One region of the Stenotrophomonas sp. 107298_Sma genome, then DNA from elsewhere that is predicted to be linked to it. Evidence: riboswitches for the same ligand, from Rfam matches in the RefSeq annotation. Region 1 holds a riboswitch; the other holds the start of a gene.

What was found. A riboswitch is a leader RNA that binds a small molecule or an ion and turns the genes downstream of it on or off. The one in region 1 is predicted to bind glycine.
Region 2: linked by a shared signal. The riboswitch ahead of gcvP (aminomethyl-transferring glycine dehydrogenase) and the one ahead of ACZK2G_RS19355 (trimeric intracellular cation channel family protein) in region 1 are both predicted to bind glycine.

The regions. Positions count from the first base shown of each region.
Region 1 is NZ_CM151094.1:4,164,805-4,179,867, forward strand. It holds gene ACZK2G_RS19310 (MATE family efflux transporter) at 1-1,263, opposite strand, end outside; gene ACZK2G_RS19315 (DUF3106 domain-containing protein) at 1,501-2,076, opposite strand; gene ACZK2G_RS19320 (hypothetical protein) at 2,069-3,073, opposite strand; gene ACZK2G_RS19325 (primosomal protein N') at 3,487-5,664, shown strand; gene ACZK2G_RS19330 (glutathione S-transferase family protein) at 5,753-6,373, opposite strand; gene ACZK2G_RS19335 (NYN domain-containing protein) at 6,498-7,277, opposite strand; gene ACZK2G_RS19340 (NAD(P)/FAD-dependent oxidoreductase) at 7,400-8,680, shown strand; gene ACZK2G_RS19345 (nuclear transport factor 2 family protein) at 8,722-9,153, opposite strand; gene ACZK2G_RS19350 (GIY-YIG nuclease family protein) at 9,226-9,483, opposite strand; glycine riboswitch at 9,524-9,613, shown strand; glycine riboswitch at 9,627-9,730, shown strand; gene ACZK2G_RS19355 (trimeric intracellular cation channel family protein) at 9,815-10,432, shown strand; gene ACZK2G_RS19360 (MdtA/MuxA family multidrug efflux RND transporter periplasmic adaptor subunit) at 10,717-11,883, shown strand; gene ACZK2G_RS19365 (multidrug efflux RND transporter permease subunit) at 11,880-15,014, shown strand; gene ACZK2G_RS19370 (efflux RND transporter permease subunit) at 15,011-15,063, shown strand, end outside.
Region 2 is NZ_CM151094.1:3,469,217-3,484,279, forward strand. It holds gene ACZK2G_RS16320 (phosphoethanolamine transferase) at 1-460, shown strand, start outside; gene ACZK2G_RS16325 (M2 family metallopeptidase) at 1,068-3,032, shown strand; gene ACZK2G_RS16330 (hypothetical protein) at 3,152-3,544, opposite strand; gene ACZK2G_RS16335 (siderophore-interacting protein) at 3,615-4,511, opposite strand; gene ACZK2G_RS16340 (multidrug effflux MFS transporter) at 4,654-5,880, opposite strand; glycine riboswitch at 6,179-6,281, shown strand; gene gcvP (aminomethyl-transferring glycine dehydrogenase) at 6,344-9,211, shown strand; gene ACZK2G_RS16350 (VOC family protein) at 9,304-9,714, opposite strand; gene ACZK2G_RS16355 (amino acid permease) at 9,818-11,185, opposite strand; gene ACZK2G_RS16360 (AraC family transcriptional regulator) at 11,267-11,989, opposite strand; gene ACZK2G_RS16365 (catalase) at 12,107-14,203, shown strand; gene ACZK2G_RS16370 (hypothetical protein) at 14,225-14,713, shown strand; gene ACZK2G_RS16375 (alpha/beta fold hydrolase) at 14,710-15,063, opposite strand, start outside.

The DNA of each region.
Region 1 (15,063 bases):
GCCCTGCGGGCCCATGCCCAGGCCCAGGCCGAGCCCGGCGCCGAGCGGCATGCCCAGGCCCCAGTACGCGAACATGGCGATGAACATCGGCACGCGGGTGTCCTTCAGGCCGCGCAGCGCACCGGCCGACAACACCTGGATGCCATCCGGGAACTGGAAGGTGGCCGCGTACAGCAGCAGGGTCGAGGCCAGCCCGGCCACTGCCAGATCGTTGGTGTAGACACCGACGATGGCGTCATGGCCGAACAGCAGCACCGCCGCCGACAGGGTCTGCGTGCCCATGATGATCGCGTAGCCGGCCCAGGCCGCGCGGCGCACGCCGAAGCCATCGCCACGGCCGACCGCATGGCCGACGCGCACGGTAGTGGCCTCGGCCACGCCCATGGGGATCATGAAGCACAGCTGGGCGACGTTGATCGCGATCTGGTGCGCAGCCGCTTCATTGGCACCCAGGCGACCGATCAGCAGCGCGGTGACGATGAACAGACCACCTTCCATCAGCACGGTGATCCCGATCGGCAGCCCGGTGCGCAGCAGATCCCAGATCGCCGGCCAGCGCGGCCCTTCGAAGTGCGAGAACAGCCGCAGATGGGCGAAGCGTTTGGTGAACCACAGGTAGGTGGCGAAGGCGATCGCCTGCAGCCACATCATCACCGCCGAGGCGATGCCCAGGCCTTCGGCACCCATTTCCGGGAAGCCCAGCTTGCCGTTGGCCAGCACGTAGCCCATCGGCGCCAGCACCAGCAGGCCACCGAAGCCGATCAGCATGGTCGGCAGGGTCCAGTGCATGCCCTCACTGAGGTAGCGCATGCAGAAGTACAGGGTCAGTGCCGGGCCACCCCAGCGCACCGCATGCAGGAACGCGGTCGCCCCCGGCACAATGTCCGGTGCGATGCCGAAGGCCGGCAGCAGCGGCGGCACTACGGTGAGGAAGGTGAACATGATCAGGCCCAGGCCCAGCGCCAGCCACAGCGCCTGGCGGAACAGCGGGCCGATCTCGCGCTCACGACCGGCGCCGTGCAGCTGCGACACCGAGGCGGTAAGCGAGATCAGGGTACCGATCGGGATCAGCATCGGCAGCCACAGCAGTGCGGTACCAATGGTCACCGCGGCCAGGGTCGCCGTGGCATGGTGGCCAGCAATGACGTTGTCGACGAAGGAGATCAGACCGGTGGAGACATGCCCGAGCACAAGCGGCAGGGCAAGCAGACCGGTGGCGCCGACTTCCTTGCTGAAGCGCGGCGTGGAGGTTGCAGTAGACATAAGGTGCTTGACGCGAACTGCGGTTGCGCGCGAAGGGCACAGGCACCGGGTTGCGGCCGGTCATCTTACGCGCGCAGCGCGCGCATTCCCATGACATGGCGTGAATGCTGGGTTTCAGCAGCCCCCGGTTTACCGCGTTGCGATCGCGTTACGAACAGAAAAAAGGGGACGGAGGGGATTAAGTCGTTTCAAGCCCGACTGTGCCGAGTACGACTTAATCCCCTCCGTCCCCTTTGTTTACTGACCCGCCTGGCGCTTGAGCCAACTGTCGCGCTCGGCGGCGGGCACGGCGAGGAAGGCGCTGCGCACCGCGTCGCGTTCCTGCGGCGGCGTGCGCTGTGCGACCAGGGTCAGCTGGGCCAGCTGCGCCGGGCTGAGCTGACGCAGCACGGCCAGCGCGGCCTCGCGCTGTTCCGGCGGCACAAAGCCGAACAGGCCGTGCAGCTTGGGGAATTCCAGGCCCAGCTGGGGGCCCAGCCGCCAGCCTTCGCGAAACGCCTGGTCCTGCGCCTGGAACTGCTGGCGCAGGCGCTGCTGCTGATCGGCCGGCAGTGCATTGAAACGCGCCGCAGCCTGGCGGACGCGTTCACGCTCGCCTTCCGGCAACGCCCGCCACGTGGCGTAGTCGGCACGGCGCTGGCGCTGCTGCTGCGCATCCAGGTGGGCAAACGTCGAAGGTGCCGCGGCCGGCGCCGGTGGCGCCGTCGTGGTTCCGGGCGAGGGCGGTGGCAGCGGCACGTTCACGGTCTGCGGCGTGGCCGACAGCGACAACGGCAGGGCCAGCAGCAGGCTGGCGAACACAGTCTTATTCATCGGCAGCAGCGGTTTCCAGCGTGGCACTGGCCGGCTCCGGCCGGCTCGGCTTGGATTGCGATTCGTCCACCGGCAGCGGGCCGCCAGCGGCCGTCCACGCATACAGGTCGGCATCGGCCACCAGCGGATAGTCGCGGTCGGCCAGCATCATGGCGTCGTCGGCAGCCTGGGCCGGGATCGCATCCGGCGCGGCTTCAACCTTGCTCGGCGGCAGCGCCTCCACCGTGACCGGACCGGCATCGCCCACCACCCCTTCCGGCAGCGGTGCATCGCTGCCGAGCACACGGCCCTGCCAATGGCGCCAGCCCAGCGCGGCGGCCAGCAGCACCGCCACGGTCAGCAACAGGATCAGCGGACCGCGCCAGCGCGGCTTGGCATTCGCACGGCGGCGCTTGCCGTTGGCGGCCGCGCGCTCGTCACGCTGCGGTGCACGCCAGCTGGAGGTCGGGGTTTCACTGTTGGCGGCCGGTGCGGCCGGTTGTTGCAGCTGCTGCAGGCGCTTGGCCGGCAGGTCACGGATGCGCAGCTGCACCTGCTCGGCCAGCTGCCGCCAGGCCGAGGCATCAGGCTGGCCATGGGTATCGCGCGGGCAGGCATCGGCCAGCAATTGCTGGTAGCCGGCCTCGTCCTGGTCGAGCACGCGCATGGCAATGCCTTCATCCAGACTACCGCCTACCCGCAGCAACAGCGCCAGGCGCGGCAGTGGCCCCATCTCACCCAGCGCAGCCAATGGCGGTGCCCACTGGCCGCCCAGCGGTTCGCGTAGCGCCTGGCGCTGGCCCAGCAGGGTCCAGAAGCGGGTCGGCCATTGCGCCATGGGCAGGTCGCTGGCGACGGCGGCAAAGGCGCGCATCACCGCCACCAGGGTCTGTTCGGCACGGGCGGCTTCACCGCACTGCAGTTCAGCCACCACCAGGGCACGGCGTTCGACGCCACGCAGGAACGCCGACAGCGCGCCGGCCGCGGTCGAGGAAACAGGGGCGGGCACAGCCGTCATCGGTTACTCCAAAGGTCTGCCGGCATGATAGCGGCAGGCCATCGGCGCCCGGCAGGACTTGCGCCCGCAGGTACTTCGTGCTGCAGGTTGTGCACAGCACCACGGCCCTCGCACGGGAAACTGCGGCATCCAGCTGAATTCACTCTGTTTCAGCAATGTTTCACACTTAAGTTATTGATTTTACTTGACTTTGAAGTGTGGCTATTTTTTGACCAACCCAAGCGTGAGGCCGTCGCCATCGGCCTCCCGCGCGCCCGCCGACCGTTAACGCACAGTCTTATCCACAGAACATGTGGATAAGACTGAATCTCCAATGGACACCGATATTTAGGTGACATTTATGATTCAACGGGCGTCGCCCGGGCGCCTTCGCGCCTGCCATCCGCGTGCGCATGGCCCGTTACACTGGCCCGATGCTTTCACCGATTCCGACCCTGCAGGTCGCCCTGCCCGTCCCCCTGCCCCGCCTGTTCGACTACCTGTCGCCGGAGGGTGAGGCTCCCGCGGTGGCGGTTGGCTGCCGCCTGAAGGTGCCATTCGGCAACCGCGAGCTGGTCGGCGTGGTGGCCGGCCACGGCCAGACCGACGACGGCCAGGGCCTGCGCCAGGCGCTGGCGTGGTGCGACCCGCAGCCGCTGCTGCAGGGCGAGCTGTGGCAGAGCCTGCAGTGGCTGTCGCGCTATACCCATGCGCCGCTGGGCGAGGTGCTTAGCACCGCTCTGCCTGGCCCGCTGCGCCATGGTGAAGCCCTGCCCGATACCCATCACTGGGGCTGGCAACTGACCGCCGAAGGACACCTGCAGCGCGGGAAGCTGCGCGCTGGCAGCCGCCCCCGGCAACTGGCCGAGCTGCTGGCCGAGGCCACAGTGGACGAAGACGTGCTGGGTGAACGCATGCAGGACTGGCGCACCGCTGCGCGCAGCCTGGCCAAGCGTGAGCTGGCCGAGCGCGTCGCCCTGAGTGTGGCCCCGCAACACGCGCAACCGCTGCCCGGCCCCACCCTCAATCCGGACCAGGCCGAGGCCGTGGCCGCGATCAACGCCACCGAGGGTTTCCAGCCGTTCCTGCTGGATGGCGTGACCGGCAGCGGCAAGACCGAGGTGTACCTGCAGGCGATCATCCATTGCCTGGCACAGGGCAAGCAGGCGCTGGTGCTGGTGCCGGAAATCGGCCTGACTCCGCAGACCCTGGCACGCTTTCGCGGCCGTCTCGGCATCGCCGTGCACGCGCTGCACTCGGGGTTGAATGACAACGAGCGCGCGCGCGTCTGGGCGGCGGCCTCACGAGGCGAGGCACGAGTCATCGTCGGCACCCGCTCGGCGGTGTTCACGCCATTGCCGCAAGCCGGCCTGCTGATCGTCGACGAGGAACACGACGGCAGCTACAAGCAGCAGGACGGCATCCGCTACCACGCGCGCGATTTCGCTCTGGTGCGGGCCAAGGCATTGGGCATCCAGGTGCTGCTGGGCAGCGCCACGCCGTCGCTGGAAACCCTGCACAACGCCTATGCCGGGCGCTACACCCACCTGCGCCTGAAGCAGCGTGCCGGCGACGCACGGCCACCGCGCGTGCGCATCCTGGATGTACGCAAACGGCCGCTGCATGACGGTTTGTCGGCCGACGTACTGGCCGGCATCGGCGAGCATCTCAAGCGCGGCCAGCAGGTGCTGGTATTCAAGAACCGCCGCGGTTACGCGCCGGTGCTGCTGTGCCATGACTGCGGCTGGACCGCGCCCTGCAACCGCTGCGATGCTCCGATGACCGTGCATGGTGGCGGTCGTCGCCTGCAATGCCACCACTGCGGTGCGCGGCAACCGGCACCGCTGGCCTGCCCGGCCTGCGGCAGCCTGGCGCTGCAGCCGCAGGGTATCGGCACCGAACGCCTGGAAGAGCACCTCACTGCGGCCTTCGCCGAATTCCCGGTGGTGCGCATCGACCGCAGCACCACGTCGCGACGCGACGCGCTGGAACAGCAGCTGGCGAAACTGGGCGATCAGCCCGGCATCCTGGTCGGCACGCAGATCCTGGCCAAGGGCCACGACCTGCCCAAGCTGACTCTGGTGGTGGTGGTGGGCATCGACGAAGGGCTGTTCTCGGCCGACTTCCGTGCCAGTGAAAAACTGGCACAGCAGCTGATCCAGGTCGCTGGCCGCGCCGGCCGCGCACGCGATCCCGGCGAAGTCTGGCTGCAGACCCACCATCCCGGGCATCCGTTGCTGGAAACGCTGGTGAGCGGCGGCTACCACCCGTTCGCGCAGGCCGAGTTGAACCAGCGCGAGGCGGCTGGATTCCCACCGTTCGCGCACCTGGCGTTGATGCGCGCCGAAGCCCAGCAGGTGGAGCACGCCAATGCCTTCCTGCTGGCCGCGCGGCAGTTGCTGGGAGAACAGAACGTGGTCGAGGCCTATGGGCCGATGCCGGCGCCGATGCCGCGCCGCGCCGGCTACCAGCGCACCCAGCTGCTGCTGTCTGCGCTGCAGCGGCCGCCGTTGCACGGTGTGCTTTCGCACTTGGTGCCGCAGTTGTACGCGCTGCCGGAAGCACGCAAGGTGCGCTGGTCGCTGGATGTGGACCCGACGGATCTGTATTGAGGGCACGCGGACGGTAGCGCCGGGCCATGCCCGGCGGATTCTGCGCGCACCGCGTCCGCCGGGCATGGCCCGGCGCTACCGTTTCCGCTTACGTCAGCGGCGACATCACGCCGCGCTGGTACGCCGGGCGTTCGCGCAGGCGCGCGTACCAGTCGGCCAGGTGCGGCAGTTCCGGGCGCTGGATCGGCAGTTCGAACCACGCGTAGATCAGCGAGCCGAGTGGGATGTCACCCATCGCGAACGTCTCGCCCGACAGCCACGGCTGCCTGGCCAGCGTGGCGTCGGCCATCGCCAGGTAGTCACCGGCACGCACGATGGCGGCGTTGATCCGTGCTTCGTCGCGGTCCGCCGGGGCGGTGCGCATGATGCCCCAGATCAGGTCGGTGTACAGCGGCGCCATCCGCGAAGTGCTCCAGTCCATCCACTTCTCGGCCTGGGCGCGTTCCATCGGGTCCTCGGCGTACAGCGTGCCCAGCGCGTAACGCGCGCTCAGGTAGCGCACGATGGCGTTCGATTCCCACAGCGGCAGGCCGTGGTCCTCGATCACCGGCACCAGGCTGTTGGGATTCATCGCCTGGTATTCCGGCGTCTGCGTGCCGCCGTGGCTGCCACCGACTTCGATGGACTCATACGGCAGGCCGATCTCCTCGGCGCACCACAGCACCTTGCGGACGTTGCTGGAATTGCGACGGCCCCAGATCTTCAACATGCGGGTTTTCCTTGCTGGCAATGCGAGCGGCAACGATACGCCTGATCGGCATGCGGATGTGCGAGTGGCATGACTCCCTCGCGCACCCGCCGGGCATGGCCCGGCGCTACCGGTTCTTCTGGCGCTACCGGTTCTTCTTCGGCAGCGCGCGCACGTAGGAGGACTTGCCGTCCTTTTTCAGCTCGAACAGGCCAATCGCGGCCAGCAGGTCGCTGAGCTTGCCGTAACCGTAGTTGCGCGGGTCGAACGAGGCCTGGTTGCCGATCTGGCTGCCGACCGGGCCCAGGTGCGACCAGCCATCCTCGCCCTCGGCCGAGGACACCGCGCGTCGCAGCATCTTCACCAGACGCGTATCGCTGCGCATTTCCGCGCCGCTCTTGCGCGGACGCGCATCGTCGTTGGCCACCGGCTCGTTCGGTGCCTGTTCGTTCGATGACTGTTCCGCATCCTGCACGCTGGCATGAGTCTGCCCCAACGCCTCCAGATAGGTGAACTTCGAGCAGGCGTTGACGAACGGCTCCGGCGTCTTCTTTTCGCCGAAGCCATAGACCTTCACGCCATCGGTCAGCAGGCGCATCACCATCGGGGTGAAATCGGCATCGCTGGACACGATGGCGAAGCCATCCAGATTGCGCGCGTACAGCAGGTCCATGGCATCGATCACCATCGCCATGTCCGAAGCATTCTTGCCCTTGCTGTAGGCGAACTGCTGGATCGGACGGATCGCGTACTCGTGCAGCACCGCCTCCCATCCCTTCAACCGTGGGCTCTTCCAGTTGCCATAGGCACGGCGAACGTTGGCCACGCCGTAGCGGGCGACTTCGGCCAGGACCTCGTCGATTTTCGATGCCGGCGCATTGTCGGCGTCGATCAACAGGGCGATGCGCTTTTCCGGTTCGCTCATGGATTCCTCGCGGGCGGTTGCCTGAACCCGAGTATCGCCGATCCGCGCAGGCGCTGACGTGACAACCGCCTGCCGTGCGAAGATGCCAAGCGCTTCCCCCATGCCCCCACTGGAGTGAGTCGATGAGTCGTGAGCGCGTTCCCCACCTGGTTGTTGTCGGCGGCGGTTTTGCCGGTCTCTGGGCCACCCGTGCCCTGGCCCGCGAGCGCATACGCATCACCCTGGTCGACCGCCGCAACCACCATCTGTTCCAGCCGCTGCTGTACCAGGTGGCCACCGCCGGCCTGTCCGCGCCGGATATCGCCGCACCGCTGCGCCACATCCTCGGCCACCAGCGCAATGTGGAAGTCCGTCTCGGCGAAGTGGTCACCATCGACAAGCAGGCCCGACAGATCCGCATGGCCGATGGCAGCACGCTGGACTACGACACCCTGCTGCTGGCCACGGGCGCCACCCACGCCTACTTCGGCAACGACCAGTGGGCCGATGATGCCCCCGGCCTGAAGACCCTGGACGATGCCATCGCGCTGCGCCGCAAGCTGTTGCTGGCGTTCGAACGTGCCGAGGCCGAACCGGACCCGGCGAAGAAGGCGGCGTGGCTGAGCTTCGCCGTGGTCGGCGGTGGCCCCACCGGTGTTGAACTGGCCGGCACCCTGGCAGAGATCGCACGGCATACGCTGCGCAACGAGTTCCGCCATATCGATCCGGCCAGCGCCAAGGTGCGGCTGGTCGAAGCTGGCCCACGCGTGTTGTCTTCGTTCCCGGAAGTGCTTTCGCTGAAGGCACGCCGACAACTGGAGAAACTGGGCGTGGAAGTGCTGACCGGCACCCCGGTGAGCGACATCGACAGCCAGGGCTTCAAGCTCGGCGATCAATTCGTGCCGGCACGCACGGTGGTATGGGCCGCCGGTGTGGCTGCTTCACCGCTGGCGCGTACACTGGACGTGCCGCTGGACCGCGCCGGCCGCGTGCAGGTGCAACCCGACCTGACACTGCCTGGCCATCCGGAGCTGTTCGTGGCCGGCGATCTGGCCGTGCTGAACCAGGCCAACGGCAAGCCGGTACCCGGCGTTGCGCCCGCCGCCAAGCAGATGGGCAAGTACGTGGCCGAGGTGCTCCGCGCGCGCCTGCACGACAAGCCGGCGCCAGGTCCCTTCAAGTACGCCGACTTCGGCAACCTCGCCACCATCGGCCGCATGGCTGCAATCGTGCACTTGGGCAGGCTGCAGCTCTCGGGCATCCTCGCCTGGTGGTTCTGGCTGGCCGCGCACGTGTTCTTCCTGATCGGTTTCCGCAACCGCATCGTGGTGCTGCTGAACTGGGCCGTGGCGTACTGGAGCTACCAGCGCAGCGCGCGCATCATCTTCGGTGATGACCAGGAAGACCGGCGGCCGAGGCGCTAGGGCCGCACGCATGTTCCTGTAGAGCCGAGCCCATGCTCGGCTCACGGCGCCTTCGGCTTCGGGTACCACAGCGCGTTGACGATCACCCAGCCCTGCTCGAAGCGGCCCATGTGGAAGTAGTCGACGAACCACGGCGTTTCCAGCCGCACCGATGCGGCGTTGCCGGTCACGTCCAGCACCGTGCAGCGGCGATCCCATTGATCTTTCGGGGTCTTCAACGCGCCCTGCTTCGTCAACGCAACCAGCTCTTCCTTCGACATCCGGCGCAGGCCCAGGCGTTCGTCCGGTGTATCACCGAGCACCGCACGTTTGGCCAGGTCCGGATGCAGGGAACGGGCGACGCGCTGCGGGTCGGCCTCCAGCTGGCCATCCACGTAGTCATGGCAGGTGGCTTCGATGGCTGCGATCGTGGCGGCGTCGGCGGCAGGGCTTGCTGCTGCGGAAAGTGCGAACAACAGGGCAACGGTGGACATCCGGGTCTCCAGCGCTGAAGGCTGGGCGATCATGGCATGGCCGGATGCGCCCCATCCACGCATGGCGTGGATCTACTGCAACAGCCAGGCCAGTTTGCGTTCGCGCGGCTGCCGCTTGAGCTCCCATTCGGCACGTGAGGCCGCTGCTCGGTCCGGGTACTCGCGCACCGCCAGGACCCGCAGTGGTGGCCGCGACCGGGTGTAACGCGCGCCCTTTCCGGCCTGGTGGGCAGCGAAACGCGCGTCCACGTCGGTGCTGATGCCGGCGTAGTAGCTGCCATCGCGGCATTCGAGCAGGTACAGGAACCACGGGCGGAGGGACGGTGCCATGCCCGGATTATGCCGTGCTGCACTGCAGCGGATATACTGGCGCCCGAATGCAGGAGAGAGGCGCCGCGCTGGCGCCCGCCGAAGGCGCAGGCTCCCATGATCGCTCAGGCCGGTGGGCTGGAATCCCACCAACCATGCATTCGACTCGCCGAGCTGGAGAGAGGTCACCGGGCACGCCCGGGACGATCCGCCGAAGGGGCACGCGGCCCATGCCGCTGAACTCTCAGGCAAAAGGACAGCGGGAGCGGCACCGGTCATCGTCATCCCGTCATTGCGCAGGCAATGGCGATAGTGGCGCATGGCCGGCCCCACCGCGCCCGGAGCCTGTCCCATGCTGTTGTCCATCATCTACCTGATCGCCATTTCCGCCGAAGCCATGACCGGCGCGCTGTCCGCCGGCCGCCGCCGCATGGACCTGTTCGGTGTGGTCATGATCGCCTGCGTCACCGCCCTCGGCGGCGGATCACTGCGCGACATCCTGCTCGGCCACTATCCGCTGGGCTGGGTGAAGCATCCCGAGTACCTGGGCTTCACCGTGTGTGCGGCGCTGATCGCCACCTGGGTCGCACGCTGGATGCACCACTTCCGCCGCACCTTCCTGGTGCTCGATGGCCTGGGCCTGATCGCCTTCACCCTGATCGGCTGCTCGATCGCGCGTGAGGCCGGCCATGCCATGCCGATCGTGCTGATTGCCGGCATGCTGACAGGCGCCTTCGGCGGCGTGCTGCGCGACATCCTCTGCAACGAGGTGCCGCTGATCTTCCAGAAAGAGCTGTACGCGATCATCGCGCTGCTGACCGGCGCGGCCTACCTGTTGCTGCTGCACTGGGGCGTGGCCGACGCTACCGCGATCCTGTGCTGCCTGGGCGGCGGCTTCGCGCTGCGCCTGCTGGCGATCCACTACCGCTGGGAAATGCCGAAGTTCGTCTATCACGACGAAGTGCATTGATTGCTTGATGGTAGTGCCGGCCGCTGGCCGGAAACACGGCACACGCCCGCAGATTCCAGCCGGTTGCAGGCCGGCGGCCGGCACTACCGATTGCGTTGCATGACGTTGGTCATGCGGCATTGGCCGGGGTGATTGGCTACCATTGTCGCCCCGTCGCTGCCGCGACGGCATCCAGCCACGCCGCGCCCGCGGCCCCGCCAGACACTCCCTCCCCGCTGCCCGTGGTGCCGTGAACGCACCGACGGGCCCGCATGTCCCTGCGCGCGCAGGGCGCAGGATGCCCCATGTCTGTCGCCGAAAACTCCCGCTTCCGTCGTGCCCGCCCGTTGCTGATCATGCTGGGCGTTGCCCTTGCCGGCGGCCTGCTGTGGGGGTTCTGGCCACGCACGGAGGCCGGTGCCGGCGACGATGCACCCGGCAAGACGGTACCCGTGCGCATCGCCCGCGCCAGCGCCGAGCCGCTGGTACTGCGCCTGAAGGCGGTCGGTACGGTCACGCCGCTGCACAGCGTGGTGGTACGCAGCCGTGTGGATGGCGAACTGCTGCGACTGCATTTCCAGGAAGGCCAGCAGGTGAAGGCCGGCGATCTGCTGGCGCAGATCGACCCGCGCCCGTATGAAGTGAAGCTGGCGCAGGCCAAGGGCACCCAGCAACAGAACCTGGCCGAGCTGGAGAACGCCGAGCGCCAGCTGCAGCGCTACCGCGAACTGCAGAAGCAGAACTACGTGTCCGGGCAGGAACTGAGCGACCAGCAGAGCAAGGTGCGCCAGCTGCAGGGCCGCCGCCTCAGCGATCAGGCGTCTGTTGACGAGGCGCGCCTGCAGCTGCAGTACACCCGCATCACCGCACCGGTCAGTGGCCGCGTCGGGCTGCGCCGGTTGGACGTGGGCAACCTGGTACGCGCCAGCGATGCCGAAGGCCTGGTGACGCTGGCACAGACCGCACCGATCAGCGTTCTGTTCACCGTGCCCGAACCCGAGCTGCCGGCGCTGCTCGATGCCGTGCAGGTGCAACCCGCGCTGGCAGTGGAAACCTGGGACCGCGAAGAAGGCCGGCAGCTTGCCAGTGGCGCGCTGTCCAGTGTCGACAACCGCATCGATACCGCCACTGGCACGCTGAAACTGCGTGCGCACTTCGACAACCACGATCTGGCGCTGTTCCCCAACCAGTTCGTCAACGTCCGCCTGCAACTGGGCGAGCAGCGCGCGCTGCTGATTCCCGATGCCGCCGTGCAGTTCGGCAGCCAGGGCAACTACGTGCATATCGTCGACAAGGACAACAAGGCACAGCGCCGCAACGTGGTGCTCGGTCCGGCCGACGATGGACGCGTGGCCGTGCGCTCCGGACTGGTGGCCGGCGACCAGGTGGTGATCGAAGGCATCGACGGGCTGGAAGACGGCACGGCGGTGGAGATCATCACCGAGGAGGCCGCGATCAAGGCCGGCGCATGAATCTCTCGCGCCCGTTCATCCTGCGCCCGGTCGCAACGACTCTCCTGATGGTGGCGTTGCTGCTGTCCGGTGTACTGGCCTACCGCCTGCTGCCGGTGGCCGCACTGCCGCAGGTCGACTATCCGATCATCCAGATCACAACGCTGTATCCGGGGGCCAGCCCGGAACTGACCACACGCACCATCACCGCGCCGCTGGAACGCCAGCTCGGGCAGATTCCCGGTCTGAAACAACTGTCGTCGACCAGTTCCGGCGGCGCCTCGGTCATTACCCTGCAGTTCGGGCTGGAGGTGTCGCTGGGCGTGGCCGAGCAGGACGTGCAGGCCGCCATCAACGCGGCAGGCAGCTTCCTTCCCGGAGACCTGCCGGTACCGCCGGTGTACCGCAAGGTCAACCCGGCCGACACACCGATCCTGACATTGGCGGTGACCTCGCAGGGACTGTCGCTGCCGCAGGTGCACGATCTGGTCGATACGCGCATTGCCCAGCGTCTGGCGCAGCTGCCCGGCGTCGGGCTGGTCAGCCTGGCCGGCGGCCAGCGCCCTGCGGTGCGCATCCAGGTCAATCCAGCGGCACTGGCCGCCAACGGCCTGGGCATGGACCACATCCGTACCGCGATTGCTGCGGCCAACGTCAACCTGCCCAAGGGCAGCTTCGATGGCCCGATCCGAGCGGTGATGCTCGACGCCAACGATCAGATGCGCAGCGTGGCCGAATACCGCGCGCTGGCACTGGCCTGGCGTGACGGCGCGCCACTACGGCTGGGCGATGTGGCCACCATCAGCGATGGCGCTGAGAACCGGCAGCTGGCCGCCTGGAGCGGCACTACGCCGGCAGTTCTGGTGAACATCCAGCGCCAGCCCGGTGCCAACGTGATCGCCGTGGTCGAGCAGGTGCGAGCATTGCTGCCGCAGCTGCAGGCCACGCTGCCGGCCGGCGTGCAGATGGACGTGCTGAGTGACCGCACCGAATCGATCCGCGCGTCGGTGCGCGGCGTGCAGAAGGAACTGGTGCTGGCCATCGCGCTGGTGGTGCTGGTCACCTGGGTGTTCCTGCGCAATCTGCCGGCCACACTGATTCCCAGCGTTGCAGTGCCGCTGTCGCTGGTCGGCACCTTCTCGGTGATGCTGCTGGCCGGCTATTCGCTCAACAACCTCACGCTGATGGCACTGACCATCGCCACCGGCTTCGTGGTGGACGACGCCATCGTGATGCTGGAGAACATCGCCCGCCATCTGGAGGACGGCGAAAGCCCCCGCGAGGCGGCGCTCAAGGGTGCAGCGGAAATCGGCTTCACTCTGGTCTCCTTGACGGTCTCGCTGATCGCGGTACTGATCCCGCTGCTGTTCATGGCCGACCTGGTGGGCGCGCTGTTCCATGAGTTCGCGGTGACGCTGGCGGTAGCCATCGGCATCTCGCTGCTGGTCTCGCTGACGCTGACGCCGATGCTGTGCGCGCGCTTCCTGAAGCCGCATGCGAAGGGGTCAGAGCCCCACGGGGATCTGACCCCGGCCCAGGGGTCGGATCCAGCCAGGGCTCCGACCCCAAAACAAGATGTCTTCGACCGCGTCATCACCCTTTACGACCGCCAGCTGCGCTGGGTGCTGCAGCGCCAGCCGCTGATGCTGCTGGCCACGGTGGCGACGCTGGCACTGACCGTAGCGCTGTACTTCGCCGTGCCCAAGGGTTTCTTCCCGGTGCAGGATGCCGGCCTGGTGCAAGGCATCAGCGAGGCGCCACAGGCTATCTCGTTCCAGGCCATGCGCGAGCGCCAGCAGGCGCTGGCGGCGGCCATCGAAGCCGACGAGGCAGTGGCCAGCGTCTCGTCCTACATCGGCGTGGACGGCAACAACGCCACGCTCAACACCGGCCGCCTGCTGATCGAACTGAAACCGCATGGCGACCGCGACGGTGCCGCCGTCGTGATGGAACGGCTGCAGCAGCGCGTGGCGAAGATTCCCGGCATCACCCTGTACCTGCAACCGGTGCAGGAACTGGGCATCGAAGACCGCATCAGCCGCAACCAGTACCAGTTCACCCTGACCACGCCGGATCTGGAAGCGCTGGAAAGCTGGACACCGAAGCTTCTGCAGGCCTTGCGCCAGTCGCCGGCGCTGCGTGATGTGTCCAGCGATCTGCAGATGCAGGGGCGGCAGGCGCGCGTGGCGATCGACCGCGATGCGGCGGCGCGCCTGGGCGTAAGCGTGGAAGCGGTAGCCGATGCCCTGTACGACGCCTATGGGCAGCGCCAGATTTCAACCATCTTCACCCAGGCCAGCCAATACCGGGTGGTGCTGGAAGCCGATCCGTCGCGCCAGCCGGGACCGGAAGCCATCACCGGCCTGCGCGTGCGCAACAGCGCCGGGCAGACCGTGCCGCTGGGTTCGGTAGCGCGTGTAGAGGTGGGTCCGTCCGCGCTGCTGCGCAATCACGTGGGCCAGTTCCCGGCGGCTACGCTTTCGTTCAATCTTGCCCCGGGCGCTTCGCTGGGCGAAGCGGTGGATGCCGTGCTCGCCGCGCGCGCGCAGGTGAATCTGCCGCAGAGCATCGAACTTCGCCTGCAGGGCGCGGCGGCCGCCTTCAGCAGCTCGCTATCGTCCACGTTGTGGCTGATCCTGGCGGCCGTGGTAGTGATGTACATCGTGCTGGGCGTGCTCTACGAGAGCTTCATCCATCCCATCACCATCCTGTCCACCCTGCCCTCGGCCACCGTGGGTGCATTGGCCGCACTGTGGCTGAGCGGACGCAGCCTGGATCTGATCGCGGTGATCGGCATCGTGCTGCTGATCGGGCTGGTGAAGAAGAACGCGATCATGATGATCGACTTCGCGCTGGACGCGCAGCGCACACGCGGCATGTCACCACGCGAGGCGATCCATCAGGCCGCGCTGCTGCGCTTCCGGCCGATCCTGATGACCACGCTGGCCGCACTGTTCGGCGCGGTACCGCTGATGCTGGCCAGCGGTTCCGGCGCCGAGCTGCGGCAGCCACTGGGCTGGGTGATGGTGGGCGGACTGCTGGTCAGCCAGGTATTGACGCTGTTCACCACGCCGGTGATCTACCTGGCCTTCGACCGCCTGCAGCGTGGCCGTGCAGCGGCCCCGACGGGCGCTGACGAGGCACGCGCGTGACCCCCATCGCGCGCCTGGCGCAGGCCTGCGTGCAGCGCCCGGTAGCAAC
Region 2 (15,063 bases), 700 kb from region 1:
CGAGCGCTACCCACCGGCGTTCCGACGCTTCACCCCGACCTGCGACACCCGTGACATCGGCCGCTGCTCGCGCGAAGAAATCACCAACAGCTACGACAACGCCGTGTTGTACACCGATCACTTCCTGACCAGGACCATCGGCACGTTGCAGGGCATGCAGGACTACGACTCGGCGATGATCTACCTGTCCGACCATGGCGAGTCGTTGGGCGAGAAGGGCCTGTTCCTGCACGGCGTGCCTTACGCGATCGCCCCGGCCGAACAGACCCGGGTGCCGATGACGATGTGGTTCTCGCAGGGCTTCGCCAGCAGCCGCGGATTGAACCTGCAGTGCCTGCGCACACGTTCGGCAGCGTATACCGACCACGACAACCTGTTCCCGTCGGTGCTGGGTCTGATGCAGGTGAAGACATCGCTGTACGAGCGCGACCGCGACGTGTTCGCCAACTGCGAAGGTTGAGGGTTGTTCGGCAGGGCTTGCAGCCCTGCACCTGCAGAGGCAACGTCAACCGCAACGGCCGAAGCAACAGCAGAAGCGGGTTTCCCGAGGGGTGGCGGGGTGGGTCCGGTTGCGGGGGACGCCGTAAATACATCCATGTAGGCCCGGTCGCCGCATCCATGCGGCTCACGCCCCCGCAACCGGACCCACCCCGCCTTCGACAGTTTGCCGCGATCTGATGGAACGACCGTGGGGTCGGATCCGTTTTCCTGAGGAAAACGGATCCGACCCCATTTTGATTTTCGATACCTGACAGATGTGTCGACCAAGGTCGACACCCACCAACGGCCGCCGCGATCTGTCAGAGGTGGGGCGGTGTGGGCTTGCAGGACCGTTGGCGCCATGGATGGCGCCATCGAGCCCCCATGGATGGGTTTACGGCGTGTCCTGCAAGCCCACGCCGCGCCGCCATCCCACGGATAGCCCGCTTCTGCTGTTGCTTCGGCCGTTGCCGTTACTTCTGCGGGTGCAGGGCGCAGCCCTGCCGAACCCTACCGACTTCCGCCACTTGCGGTGGCAACGCCTGCCCACTAGCCTTCGGCGGTCGTTCACCACCCAAGGACCGCCCGTGAAACACCGTCATCTCCTGCTGGCCTCGGCAATCGCCGCCGCCACGCTGGCCCTGGCCGCCTGCAAGAAGGAAGCTGCGCCAGGCACCGACACCGCCAGCAGCAGCGCCCCGGCCGGCGAAACCGCCGACCAGTTCGTGGCCCGCATCAATGCCGAATTCAAGGCCGCCTACCCGGAGATGACCTCGGCGCAGTGGCTGTCCTCCACCTACATCAACAGTGATTCGGAACGCATCGCGGCCAAGGCCAACGAACGCTCACTGACCCAGCTCAACAGCTGGATCGAACAGGCCGCCAAGTTCGATGGCAAGCCGATGAGCGAGGACAGCAAGCGCGCGATCCACCTGCTGAAGCTGATGTCCTCGATGCCGGCACCCCGTGACCCGGCCAAGCTGGCAGAACTGACCCAGATCGCCACCCGCATGGAAGGCAGCTACGGTGCCGGCAAGTACTGCACCGATGCCAACGATCCGAACTCCTGCCGCCAGCTGGGCGAGCTGGAGCAGGTGCTGGCGCGCAGCCGCGATTACGACAAGCAGCTCGACGCATGGCAGGGCTGGCACAGCACCACCAAGAGCATGCGCGGCGACTACCAGAAGTTTGTCGGCCTGGTGAACGAAGGTGCCAAGGGCATGGGCTTCACCGATGCCGGCCAGATGTGGCGCAGCGGCTACGACATGCCGCCGGAGCAGATCGGCCCGGAAACCGACCGCCTGTGGGAGCAGGTCAAGCCGATGTACGAGCAGCTGCATTGCTATGCACGCGGCAAGCTGGACAAGACCTACGGCAAGGACAAGGCCGAAGTGGGCAACGGCCTGATCGCGGCGCATCTGCTGGGCAACATGTGGCAGCAGGACTGGTCGAACCTGTGGGACCAGCTGGAACCGTACCCGGGTGCCGGCAGCCTGGACATCACCGCTGCGCTTGAAAAGCAGTACCAGACCAACCTTAGCGCGGCGCTGGCCAAGGCCGGCAAGGATGCCAACGTAGCGGCGCAGTACAAGGCGCAGCGCGAGGCCGAACTGCGCACCGCCAAGCAGATGACCGAGCGCGCGCAGGACTTCTACGTGTCGCTGGGCATGCCGTCGCTGCCGCAGTCCTACTGGGAAAAAACCCAGTTCATCAAGCCCGATGACCGCGATGTGGTCTGCCACGCCAGCGCCTGGGACATGAACATGGAAGGCGACGTGCGCACCAAGATGTGCATCAAGCCGAACGAAGAGAACTTCACCACCATCTACCACGAGCTGGGCCACATCTATTACGACCTGGCCTACAACCCGCTGCCGCCGCTGTTCCAGGGCGGTGCCAACGATGGCTTCCATGAAGCAATCGGCGACACCATCGTGCTGGCGATGACGCCCAAGTACCTCAGCTCGATCGGCCTGGTCGATGCGCCGACCGAAAGCCGCGAGGCGGTCATCAACAACCAGATGCGCATGGCGCTGTCGGGTGTGTCGTTCCTGCCGTTCGGGCTGATGATCGACCGCTGGCGCTGGGGCGTGTTCGATGGCTCCATCACCGCCGACAACTACAACAAGGCGTGGTGGGACCTGAAGGCCAAGTACCAGGGCGTGGCCCCGGCCAGCACCCGCGGCGAAGAGTTCTTCGATCCGGGCGCGAAGTACCACGTACCGGGCAACACTCCGTACACCCGCTACTTCCTGGCGCGCATCCTGCAGTTCCAGTTCTACAAGGGCCTGTGCGATGCCTCCGGCTACAAGGGCCCGCTGCATGAGTGCACCTTCTACGGCAACAAGGAAGCCGGCCAGAAGTACTGGGCGATGCTGAGCAAGGGTGCCAGCCAGCCGTGGCAGGCCACGCTGAAGGAACTGACCGGCACCGACAAGCTCGATGCCGGCCCGATGATCGAGTACTTCAGCCCGGTCAACGAATGGCTGAAGCAGCAGAACGAAGGCCAGATGTGCGGCTGGCAGGCCAACGCGGCACCGGCGGCGAAATGAAAAAAGGGGCGGATCCGCGAGGATCCGCCCCTTTCTGGTAGTGCCGGCCGCTGTCCGGCAACTACGCGATGAAGACCCAACGGGCAGCCGGCCAGCGGCCGGCTCTACCGAAATGCCTGTCAGCTGTTCTTCTTCGCGGCCATCGCTGCGGCCAGTTCGGCCTTGAATTCCTCGAAGGTCTGGCCCTTTTCCTTCGCTTCGGCCTGCGCAGCATCACGCAGTGCATCCGAGTACACCAGGCGCACCGGCGTGCCGTTGCGTTCGTGCAGTTCGCCGGCCTGCATGATCAAGGCCAGCACCTGGGCAGCACTCTCGCTCTGGCCGGCGATGCGGCCATCCATGCCCAGCACCCATTCGCCATCGCGCCGGACGATACCGGCCAGCAGCGTACGCTGCGGGTCGCGCAGTTCGGCATGCGGCTCCACCGGCGAGGCCTGCGCGGCTGCCTTGTTGGCGGCCTGCTTTTCCTGGCGACGGCGCTGGTCGCGGCGGATCTTGGAGCTGGTGGACATGATGCGGTACCGCTGCGAGGGGGGCGCAAGGATAACGCACCCCGCCCGCAGCACCGCTTCACGCCAACGCTCAGTCCAGCACTTTGCCGTGCCGCCAGTAGCCCATGAAGGTGATGGCGCGGCGGTCCAGCCCGCAGTCACGCACCAGATGGCGGCGGATCGCCATGACCGCACCCGCCTCGCCGGCCACCCAGGCATACAGCGGTCCGGCCACGCTGGCATCGGCCTGCTCCCACAGGATCTGCGCGTCGACATCGATCTCTTCCAGCGCATCGCCGGCAGCCACGCTCGAGGTCGCTGCCAGCCGTTCCTGGACCGCCTGCAGCAGCGGCTGGCCATAGGCGGCCTGCCCACGCGGCAACCACACCAGCTCGGCGGTGTCCGGCGCTTTCAACGGCACCGCGTCGCCGGCCTGGGCCACTTCCAGCAATGCCAGCGTGCGCGGCGGATCAGGCATGGCCGCCAGTTCCTCCAGGATGCCCGCCACCGCAGGCAACGCCGTCTCATCGGCCACCAGCAGTACCTGGCCGACACCGGCCGGCGGCTTCCATTCCCAACCTTCGCTGCTGTCGGCACAGTCGGCATCGGGGGCCAGCAGCACGACACGGTCACCCGGCCGCGCATGCATGGCCCAGCGCGAAGCGGGCCCGGTCACGCCGTGGATGACGAAATCAACGTCGACCTCGCCCTGCTCGGCACGCAGCTGGCGGATGGTGTAGGTGCGCATCGGCGGCCGCAGCTCATCAGGCAGGGCCCGGTAGCGCGGATACCAGTCCTCGCCGCTGGGCACCTGTGGCACCTCCTGGCCGGGCAAGGGGAAGAACACCTTGATCCGCTGGTCCGGGCCTTCGGTCTTCATCCGCGCCACGTCGGCACCGGTGAACACCATGCGGTCCAGGGAAGGGGAAAGAACGCGGCGCTCCTTCAGCGCCACCTCGAACAGGCGGTAGGTCTGCTGCGCAGCCATGGGGGTACCTCATGCGACGACATCGGATTGGCTGGCTGTCGTGCATCCACGCACCGGCTGGCTGGAATGCCCAGCCTAGTCCGGTTGTCCGCGGCTGCAAGGATGTGCCGGCATCCCCGCCAGCTCTACCCCTGCACGCTGCTCAATGACCCGTGCAGGCTGCCTGCGCCGCGCGCTCGCGCTGGTGTTCCCAGTACCAGAACACGAAGCCGGCGCCAAAGAACGCGGCCTGGCCCAGTGCCAGGTGCAGCGGGCTGGCGCTGAGCAGCGGCGACACCACGCCGGCCACCACGGTGCTGATCATCAGCTGCACGAAGGCCTGCAGCGAGGACGCCAGGCCACGCTGGTGCGGATACATGTCCAGCACCGCCAGCGCCAGGATCGGGAAGATCAGCGCCATGCCCATGCCGCCCAGGAAGATCGGCATCACCGCCCACGGCAGTGCGAACTGTGGTGCCAGGCCGACGTAGCCGATGTTCAGCAGCACCGACAGCGCACACAGGCCGAAACCGATGGAGACCTGTCGCGTGGGGCTGCTGTGCCCGGCCATGCGCCCGGACAGGAACGAGCCGGTGGTCATGCCGCCGATGGTGGGAATGAACAGCCAGGCGAAGCCGCCCTCGCCCAGGTGCAGGTGCTGCATCACGAACACAGGCGCCGAGGAGATGTACAGGAACACGCCACCGAAGCCGATGCTGCCGGCCAGCGCCAGGCGCAGGAAACGCGGATTGAAGCCGATGCGCACGTAGTCGCGCAGCAGCACGCGCGGTGACAACGGCACGCGCGCCTCGACCGGATGGGTTTCCGGCAGGTAGCGTGCAGTGGCCGCCAGCAGCACCAGCGCGAACACCACCAGGAACCAGAAGATCAACGGCCAGCCAGCGCCGCTGAGCAGGATCCAGCCACCGATGATCGGGGCGATCGCCGGGGCGATACCGAACAGCATCGACACCTGGCTCATCAGCCGCTGCGCGTCGTGGCCGTGGTACAGGTCGCGGATCACCGCTCGGCCGACGATCATGCCGACACCTGCCGACAGGCCCTGCAGTGCGCGGAACGCCAGCAGCGTGGTCAGGTCGGTAGACAATGCACAGCCCACCGAGGCGCCGACGAAGATCACCAGACCGCCGAGGATCACCCGCTTGCGGCCCCAGGCGTCGGACAGCGGTCCATGGGCCAGGCTCATCAGGCCGTAGAACAGCAGGTACACGCTGATGGTCTGCTGCACCGCCACTTCGTCCACCGCCAGGCGCTGGGCCAGCTGCGGGAACGCCGGGAAGATGGTGTCGATCGAGAACGGACCGAACATGGCCAGGCCAGCAAGCAGCAGGGCCATGCGGCGGGTGGAGGGAGCAACAGCGGCGGTCATGGAGAGGCGTCCGGCAGGGCCATGCGCGGCACGCACGGCGGGCGCCAGTCCCCTGAAACAGGGACAGCGCCAGATGAATTCGGGTATCCGCCCATCATAGGTGGGGATTGCGCCCCGCGCCATGCACGGATGCACAAAACGCACGGCCGGGCCATCGGCCATTCAGGCGCAGCGGCGCCTCCCGGGAGCGGCCGGCCGGCGCGCAACGGGCTATAATCGGCGGGCAACACGGTGGGAGAAGCGGAACACCGCTGCCGAAGGCGCAACGCCCGTAATCGCTCAGGCCCGATACCACCCGTAACAGAACTCTGGAGAGACCGGTTCAATCCGGCGCCGAAGGGGCAAGAAGCAGCGGTCCGCCGCGCTTTCAAACTCTCAGGCAAAAGGACAGAGGGGCGCCCCGCAGACCGCCGACCGGCGGCTTGTGCCCGTGCGTGTGCCCTTTCCTGACGGATCCTTCGCCATGTCCCAGAACACCCCTTCCCTGCGTGAGCTCGAGCATCATTCGGCCTTCGTCGAGCGCCACATCGGCCCCAACGATGCCGAGATCGCGCAGATGCTCGGCGTCATCGGCCACGCCTCGCTGGATGCGATGACCGATGCCATTGTGCCGGCCAAGATCAAGTCGCCGGCACCGCTGGCGCTGCCGGAGTCGATCACCGAAGTGCAGGCGCTGGCGAAGATCCGCGCGATCGCCGACAAGAACACCGTACTGCGCAGCTTCATCGGCCAGGGCTACTACGGCACCCACACGCCGAACGTGATCCTGCGCAACATCCTGGAAAACCCGGCCTGGTACACCGCCTACACCCCGTACCAGGCGGAAATCTCGCAGGGCCGCATGGAAGCGCTGATCAACTTCCAGACCCTGTGCGCCGACCTGACCGGCATGGAAATCGCCAACGCCTCGCTGCTGGACGAAGCGACCGCCGCCGCCGAAGCGATGACCCTGGCCAAGCGTTCGGCCAAGTCGAAGTCGGACACCTTCTTCGTGCACGACGCCGTACACCCGCAGACGCTGGAACTGCTGCGCACCCGCGCCGAACCGATGGGCATCGTGCTGCGCGTGGGCACGCCGGCCGAAGCGCTGGAAGCGGACGGCTTCGGCCTGCTGCTGCAGTACCCGGATACCTTCGGCCAGGTGGGCGATTACAAGGCGCTGGTCGATGCCGTGCACGCACGCGGCGGCCTGGTGGCGGTTGCCACCGACCTGCTGGCGCTGACCCTGCTGGCCGCCCCCGGCGAATGGGGCGCGGACATCGTCGTCGGCAACAGCCAGCGTTTCGGCGTGCCGTTCGGCTTCGGTGGCCCGCACGCTGCGTTCATGGCCTGCCGTGACGCCTACAAGCGTTCGATGCCGGGCCGCCTGATCGGCGTCTCGATCGACGCGCAGGGCAACCCGGCCTACCGCCTGACCCTGCAGACCCGCGAGCAGCACATCCGTCGCGAGAAGGCCACCTCCAACATCTGCACCGCGCAGGTGCTGCTGGCGGTGATGGCCTCGATGTATGCCGTCTACCACGGCCCGGAAGGCCTGACCCGCATCGCGCGCCGCACCCACCGCCTGGCTTCGATCCTGGCTGCGGCACTGCGCAAGGCCGGCGTGCAGGTCGGTGGTGACTTCTTCGACACCCTGCATGTCACCGGCGTGCACGCCGATGAGATCCACGCCAAGGCCCGTGCCGCCGGTTACAACCTGCGTGCGATCGACAGCGACTCGGTCGGCATCAGCCTGGACGAAACCACCACCCGCGCCGACATCGTGGCCGTGGCTGCCGTGTTCGGTGCTTCGCTGGACGTGGACGCACTGGATGCCAGCACCGCCGACGCCCTGCCGGCCGGCCTGCTGCGCCAGTCTGAATTCCTGACCCACCCGGTATTCAACACCCACCACAGCGAGCACGAGCTGCTGCGCTACCTGCGCTCGCTGGCCGACAAGGACCTGGCGATGGACCGCACGATGATCCCGCTGGGCTCGTGCACCATGAAGCTCAATGCCACCGCCGAGATGATCCCGGTGACCTGGCCGGAGTTCTCGCAGATCCATCCGCTGGTGCCGGCCGATCAGGCGCTGGGCTACAAGGAACTGATCGACTCGCTGGAAGCGATGCTGGTCGAATGCACCGGCTACGACGCAGTGAGCCTGCAGCCGAACTCCGGCGCGCAGGGCGAGTATGCCGGCCTGCTGGCGATCCGTGCCTACCACCGTTCGCGCGGCGAAGACCATCGTGACATCTGCCTTATCCCGGACTCGGCGCACGGCACCAACCCGGCCTCGGCGCAGATGTGCGGCATGAAGGTGGTGGTGACCAAGACCGACGCCAACGGTAACGTCGACGTCGAGGACATCCGCCTCAACGCCGAGAAGTACAGCGACCGCCTGGCCGCGATCATGATGACCTACCCGTCCACGCACGGCGTGTTCGAGGAAGAGGTGGTGGAGATCTGCGAGATCATCCACAAGCACGGCGGCCAGGTGTACACCGACGGTGCCAACATGAACGCTCTGGTCGGCGTGGCCAAGCCGGGCAAGTGGGGTTCGGACGTTTCCCACCTGAACCTGCACAAGACCTTCTGCATCCCGCACGGCGGCGGCGGCCCGGGCGTTGGCCCGTGCGCGGTCAAGGAGCACCTGGCGCCGTTCCTGCCGGGAAAGCTGGGGGACCACGGCCCGGTCGGCATGGTCAGCGCGGCCAGCTTCGGCAGCGCCTCGATCCTGCCGATCAGCTGGATGTACATCGCGATGATGGGTACCGAAGGCCTGCGCAAGGCCACCCAGGTCGCCCAGCTCAACGCCAACTACATCGCCAAGCGCCTGGCTCCGCACTTCAAGACCCTGTACACCGGCCGCAACGGCCTGGTGGCACACGAGTGCATCCTGGACGTGCGCCCGCTGGAGAAGACCAGCGGCATCGGTGCCGAAGACGTGGCCAAGCGCCTGATCGACTTCGGCTTCCATGCCCCGACCCTGAGCTTCCCGGTGGCCGGAACGCTGATGGTCGAACCGACCGAAAGCGAATCGCTGCATGAGCTGGATCGCTTCATCGACGCGATGATCCAGATCCGCGAAGAGATCACCGCGATCGAAGACGGCCGCCTGGACCGCGAGGACAACCCGCTGAAGAACGCGCCGCACACTGCCACCGCGGTGACCGCCAGCGAGTGGACCCACGCCTACCCGCGTGAACTGGCTGCGTTCCCGCTGCCGAGCCTGAAGCTGCAGAAGTACTGGCCGCCGGTGGCTCGCGTCGACAACGTGTACGGCGACAAGAACGTGATGTGCGCCTGTATCCCGGTCGATGCCTACAAGGATGATGAAGTCGAGGCTTGATTCCTCGCTGCATCGGTAAAGAAAACGGCCCGCGCAAGCGGGCCGTTTTCATAAGGGCGTATGGACCAAGGCCCACACCCACAAACATCCGGTCACGGGTCCGGCATCTGCCCCAGGCTCAACTGCCACGACACGCCGAAGCGATCCTGCACCCAGCCATAGCGGTTGCTGAAGTCATAGTCGCCCACCGGCATCAACCAGTGACCGCCCTCGCCCAGCACCCGCGCGGCACGCTCGAACTGTTCGGCGCCGGAGCACTCCACGAACAGCGAGATCGACGGCGAGAAGGTGAAATCGTGCACGTCCAGGCTGTCAAAGCACAGGTAATGGGTGCCGCCGAGCAGGAAGATGGCCTGGCGCACCTGCCCCGGCACGCCCGCTCCCGGGCCTTCCGGATGGCGCTGCATTGCCAGCAGGCGGAAATCGGCGAAGGCTTCGGCGTACAGGGCCAGGGCGGCCTCGGCCTGGCCGGTGAACATCAGGAAGGGGCGACTGCGCAGCATGCGGTACTCCTGGTCGACGGGCCGCTGGCGGCCCACGCGATCAGGATGGCACGGCGGATGTGCAGCCCCCGTGGTAGTGCCGGCCGCTGGCCGGCAGCTTCAGTCACGCCTCGCGCATGCGCCGTGCGATGGCACTGCCGGCGGCGATCGTGGCGGTCAGCGCCACCATCGACAGGAACTGCAGCCGGGTATGCGACTCGCTCAGCAGCAGGCCGAAGATCAGTGCCAGGATGCCCAGCGCACAGACGGTCAGCCATGGGAAACCGGCCATGCGGAACGGCAGGCGGGTGCCGAGGCGGTCGGCGCGGCGGCGCAGCACCAACTGCGAGACCAGCGACAGCGTCCACACCAGCAGGCAGGTGGAACCGACGATGTTCAGCAGCACCGGCAGTACGCGGTCCGGGAACAGCAGCTCCATCACCGTGGCGGCAAAGCCGAACAGCACGCTGGCCAGCACGGCGATCACCGGCACCTGGCGCGGGTCGGTCCAGCCGAGCACGGCCGGCGCTTCACGACGCTGCGCCAGCGAATACATCATGCGCGAGGCGCCGTAGAGGTTGGCATTGAGCGCCGACAGCAGCGCGATCACGGCGATCAGGGTGATGGCCGTACCTGCGCCCGGGATGCGGGCGATATCCAGCACCGCAGCGAACGGCGACTTCAGCGCCTCGCTGGTCCACGGCACCACGGCGATGATCACGCTCAGGGAACCGATGTAGAACACCAGGATGCGCCAGGCCACGGTGCGGATGGCACGGGCGATGCTGCGCTCGGGATCTTCGGTTTCGGCTGCGGCGACCGCCACGATCTCGGTGCCGCCAAAGGCAAAAACGACAACCAGCAGTGCCGCGCCAATACCGGCCAGCCCCTTCGGCGCGAAGCCGCCATGCTCGGTGAAGTTGCTCAGGCCCGGCGAGGCCACCTGCGGCAGCCAGCCCATCAGCAGCGCCACGCCGATGGCGATGAAGGCCAGGATCGCCGCCACCTTGAGGATGGCGAACCAGAATTCGAACTCGCCGAAGTTCTTCACTCCGAGCAGGTTGATCGCGGTGAAGAACAGCATGAAGGCCAGTGCCGCCATCGGCACCGGTATCACCGGCCAGACCGAGGCCAGCAGCCCGGCTGCACCGACGGCCTCGGCGGCGATCACGATCACCAGCTGCACCCACCACAGCCAGCCCACGGTAGCGCCGGCGGTAGCGCCCATGGCGTCGGCCGCATATACCGAGAACGCACCACTGGTCGGTTTGGCCGCCGCCATTTCGCCCAGCGCGTTCATTACGATGATCACCAGCGCGCCAGCCACCAGATACGACACCAGCACCGCCGGACCGGCCGCCTGCACACCCACGCCCGAGCCGAGGAACAGGCCGGCGCCGATGGCGCTGCCCAGGCCCATCATGATCAGCTGGCGGGGCTTGAGCGAGTGCCCGAGGCGGGACGGCGAAGCGGTCGGAATCGAGTTGGGCATCGGCAGGGCTGGCGGCGGCTACAGGGGCGACACCTTACCCTGTCCCATGCCCACGGGGATAGGCACAGCGCAGCAGGCGGCTCAGGCCAGCGCTGGCTCGCCGACGTTCCCACCGATACGGGCGCGATAGGCGCGCGGCGAGAAACCGGTTTCAGCCTTGAACTTGCGGGTAAAGGCGCTCTGGTCGCTGAAACCGCAGGCCTGGCCGATGCAGGCGATGCTGTCGTCGCCGTGCAGCAGGTGCATGGCCATCTGGATCCGCAGCCGGGTCAGCACCTGCTGCGGGGTCATCTGGAACACCTTGCGGAAACTGCGTTCAAGCTTGGACAGCGAGAAGCCGGTGATGTCCAGCAGGGTCTGCATGCGTACGTTCTCGGCGTAGTGCGCATTGAGGTGGGCCAGGGCCAGTCGCAGCTGCTCGTACTGGGTGCCCAGGCTGTCCTTCTGGCCAAGGTCCCGGGAAATGCCGATCAGGCCCTCGATCGCCCCGTCGACCACCAGCGGGCGCTTGCAGGTCAGGCACCAGCCCGGTTCGCGGTTGGCGAACAGGTGCAGCTCCATAAGGTTCTCGATCACCTCGCCGGACAGCACACGGGCGTCCTGGTCGACGTAATCCGCACTGAGGCCGGTCGGGTAGATCTCGGCCGCGGTACGGCCGATCACGTCCTTGCGCGCACGCAGGCCCAGCCGTCGCAGCATGGTCTGGTTGACGTAGGTGTAGCGGCCCTGGCGGTCCTTCATGAAGAACAGCACGTCCGGAATGGCGTCGAACAGGGCTTCGATGTCGGCGGGTTCGACTCGCATGCGGCAAGCATACCCGAGCCGCCGATTTCCCTGCGCGTTCACCCCCAGGGGACTGGGGATTAACGCCACCCGCGCCAGTGTCCGGAGTCTGCCCCTACCCGCTCCAGGAGAACCTCCATGGCCGCCAGCAAGCCGACCGGCAAGCGCGCTCCCGTCACTCCCTCCGCCGACCGTGACAGCCGCGGCCAGGGCGATGAACTGCATCAGCTGGCAGGAGGCGCCCATCCGGTACTGACCAGCAACCAGGGCATCCCTGTCGCCGACAACCAGAATTCCCTGCGCCAGGGGCCGCGTGGGCCGACCTTGCTGGAAGACTTCCTGCTGCGCGAGAAGATCACCCACTTCGACCACGAACGCATTCCCGAGCGCATCGTCCACGCGCGCGGTTCGGCTGCCCACGGCTTCTTCGAACTGACCCGGTCGCTGGGCAAGGTGACCCGGGCGAAGATCCTCACCGAAGTCGGGGTGAAGACGCCGGTGTTCACCCGCTTCTCCACGGTTGCCGGCGGCGCAGGCTCGGTCGACACCCCGCGCGACGTGCGCGGCTTCGCGGTGAAGTTCTACACCAGGGAAGGCAACTGGGACCTGGTCGGCAACAACATTCCGGTGTTCTTCATCCAGGATGCGATCAAGTTCCCCGACCTGATCCATGCGGTGAAGATGGAACCGGACCGCGCGTTCCCGCAGGCGGCCAGCGCGCACGATACGTTCTGGGATTTCGTCTCGCTGATGCCCGAGTCGATGCACATGATCATGTGGGCGATGAGTGACCGCACGATCCCGCGCTCGCTGCGCACCATCGAAGGCTTCGGCATCCACAGCTTCCGCCTGCTGGACGAAGAAGGAAATTCCACCTTCGTCAAGTTCCATTGGCGTCCGAAGCTGGGGCTGCAGTCCACGATCTGGGACGAGGCGCTGAAGCTGCAGGCCGCCGACAACGATTTCCACCGCCGCGACCTGTTCGAGGCGATCCAGCGCGGCGACTTCCCCGAGTGGGAACTGGCCGTGCAGCTGTTCACCGAAGAACAGGCCGATGGCTTCCCGTTCGACCACCTGGACCCGACCAAGATCATTCCCGAGTCGCTGGTGCCGCTGCAGGTGATCGGACGCATGGTGCTGGACCGCTGGCCGGACAACTTCTTCGCCGAGACCGAGCAGGTCGCCTTCTGCCCGGCCAACGTGCCGCCGGGCATCGATTTCAGCAACGACCCGCTGCTGCAGGGGCGGCTGTTCTCCTATCTGGATACCCAGCTGATCCGCCTGGGTGGACCGAACTTCAACCAGATTCCGATCAACGCACCGAAGTGCCCGTTCGCCAACCACCAGCGCGATGGCCACATGCAGATGCAGGTGCCGAAGGGGCGCGTGGCCTACGACCCCAGCTCGCTGCAGGAAGACAGCCCTCGCGAGACGCCTGCCGGTTTCCGCAGCCACGCCAGCGCCGATGATGGGCGCAAGGGCCGCACCCGCGCGGAGAGCTTTGCCGACCACTACAGCCAGGCGCGGATGTTCTTCCGCAGCTTGGAAAAACCGGAACAGGCGCACCTGGCCTCGGCGCTGGTGTTCGAGCTGTCGAAGGTGGAAACCGAGAAGGTGCGCGTGCGCACCGTCAGCCATCTGCGCAACATCGACGAAGGCCTGGCCAAGCGCGTGGCCGACGGGCTGGCACTGGGTACCCTGCCCGCCCCGGCACCGACGGCAACCCCTGCACAGGACCTGCCCGCCGCACCCGAGGTCCGCGTGATCGGCCGCAACAAGCCCCTGCTGCAGGGGCGCTGCATCGGCATCCTGTTCGACGAGGGCTCCGACGCACGGGTGATCGCCACTCTGCGCAAGGCCGCCGAAAAGGCCGGCGCCAGCGTCAAGCTGATCGCACCTAAAATCGGTGGTGCCACACTCAGCGACGGCAAGGTGCAGGCCGCCGATGGACACCTGGCCGGTACCCCGTCGGTGGTGTTCGACGCAGTGGCGGTAGTGCTGAGTGCCGACGCCGGCAAGGCCTTGGCAAAGGAATCGGCAGCCGTGGGCTTTGTCAGCGATGCCTGGGCGCACCTGAAAGCCATCGCCAGTGACGAAGGCGCACAGGCCCTGTTGAAGGCAGCGCGCGTCGGCAACGATGCCGGTACCGTCGAGGCCGAGGACAGCAAGGCCTTCCTCGCCGCTGCCGCCACCCGCCAGTGGGCCCGCGAGCCGAAGCTGCGCCTGCTGGCCTGACCATCCGACAGGAGAATCCCCATGCCCCGTGGTGACAAATCCGCCTATACCGACAAACAGAAGCGCCAGGCCGAGCATATCGAAGAGAGTGAGCGCGAACGCGGTGCCAGTGAAGGCACCGCCGAGCGAATCGCCTGGGCCACCGTGAACAAGCAGGATGGTGGTGGCAAGCGCAGCGGCAGCGCGCGCAAGGCAACGAAGAAGGTGGCCAGAAAGACAACGGCGAAGAAGGCTTCCGCAAGCAAGGCGCCGGCGAAGAAGGTGGCGAATAAGACCGCTGCGAAGAAGACGCCTGCGAAGAAGGCCGCCACCAGGAAGACTGCTGCAAAGAAGGCGGTGAAGAAGGCCCCTGCGAAGGTCCCTGCAGAGAAGGCGGCCGCCGGGAAGGCAACGCAGAAGAGCGCCTCACGCAGCACCGCAGCGAAGAAGGCCGCGAAGACCCGTGCAGCAAAAAAGGCGGTACGCAAGACCGCGGCGAAGAAGGCCGCACGCACCCGCGCCGGCAGTTAGCCGGTAGCGGGCAGCGCCCTCACCCAACCGGCCACCACCGCGGCGGCCGGTTCGGCACAGGCCTGCAGCAGCAGATGCGGCCCGTCCAGGGCCACGTGCCGCGCGTCCGGCAGCAGGGTCTGCAGCTCGGCTACGCTCGGCGGCCACAGCAGCCGGTCATGGCCCGCCTGCAGGCACAGCGTCGGCACCCCGATCTGCGGCAGCAATGCGCGTACGTCCACCCGCAGGGTCGCTGCGGCGCGCTGCCGCAACGTGGTCGCTGGAATCTGAGCCAACGCAGCGCGCAGCATCGACATGTGCTCGCCGGTGCGCCACCGCCCCAGCAGGAAGCGCGCCAGCAACGCCACGGG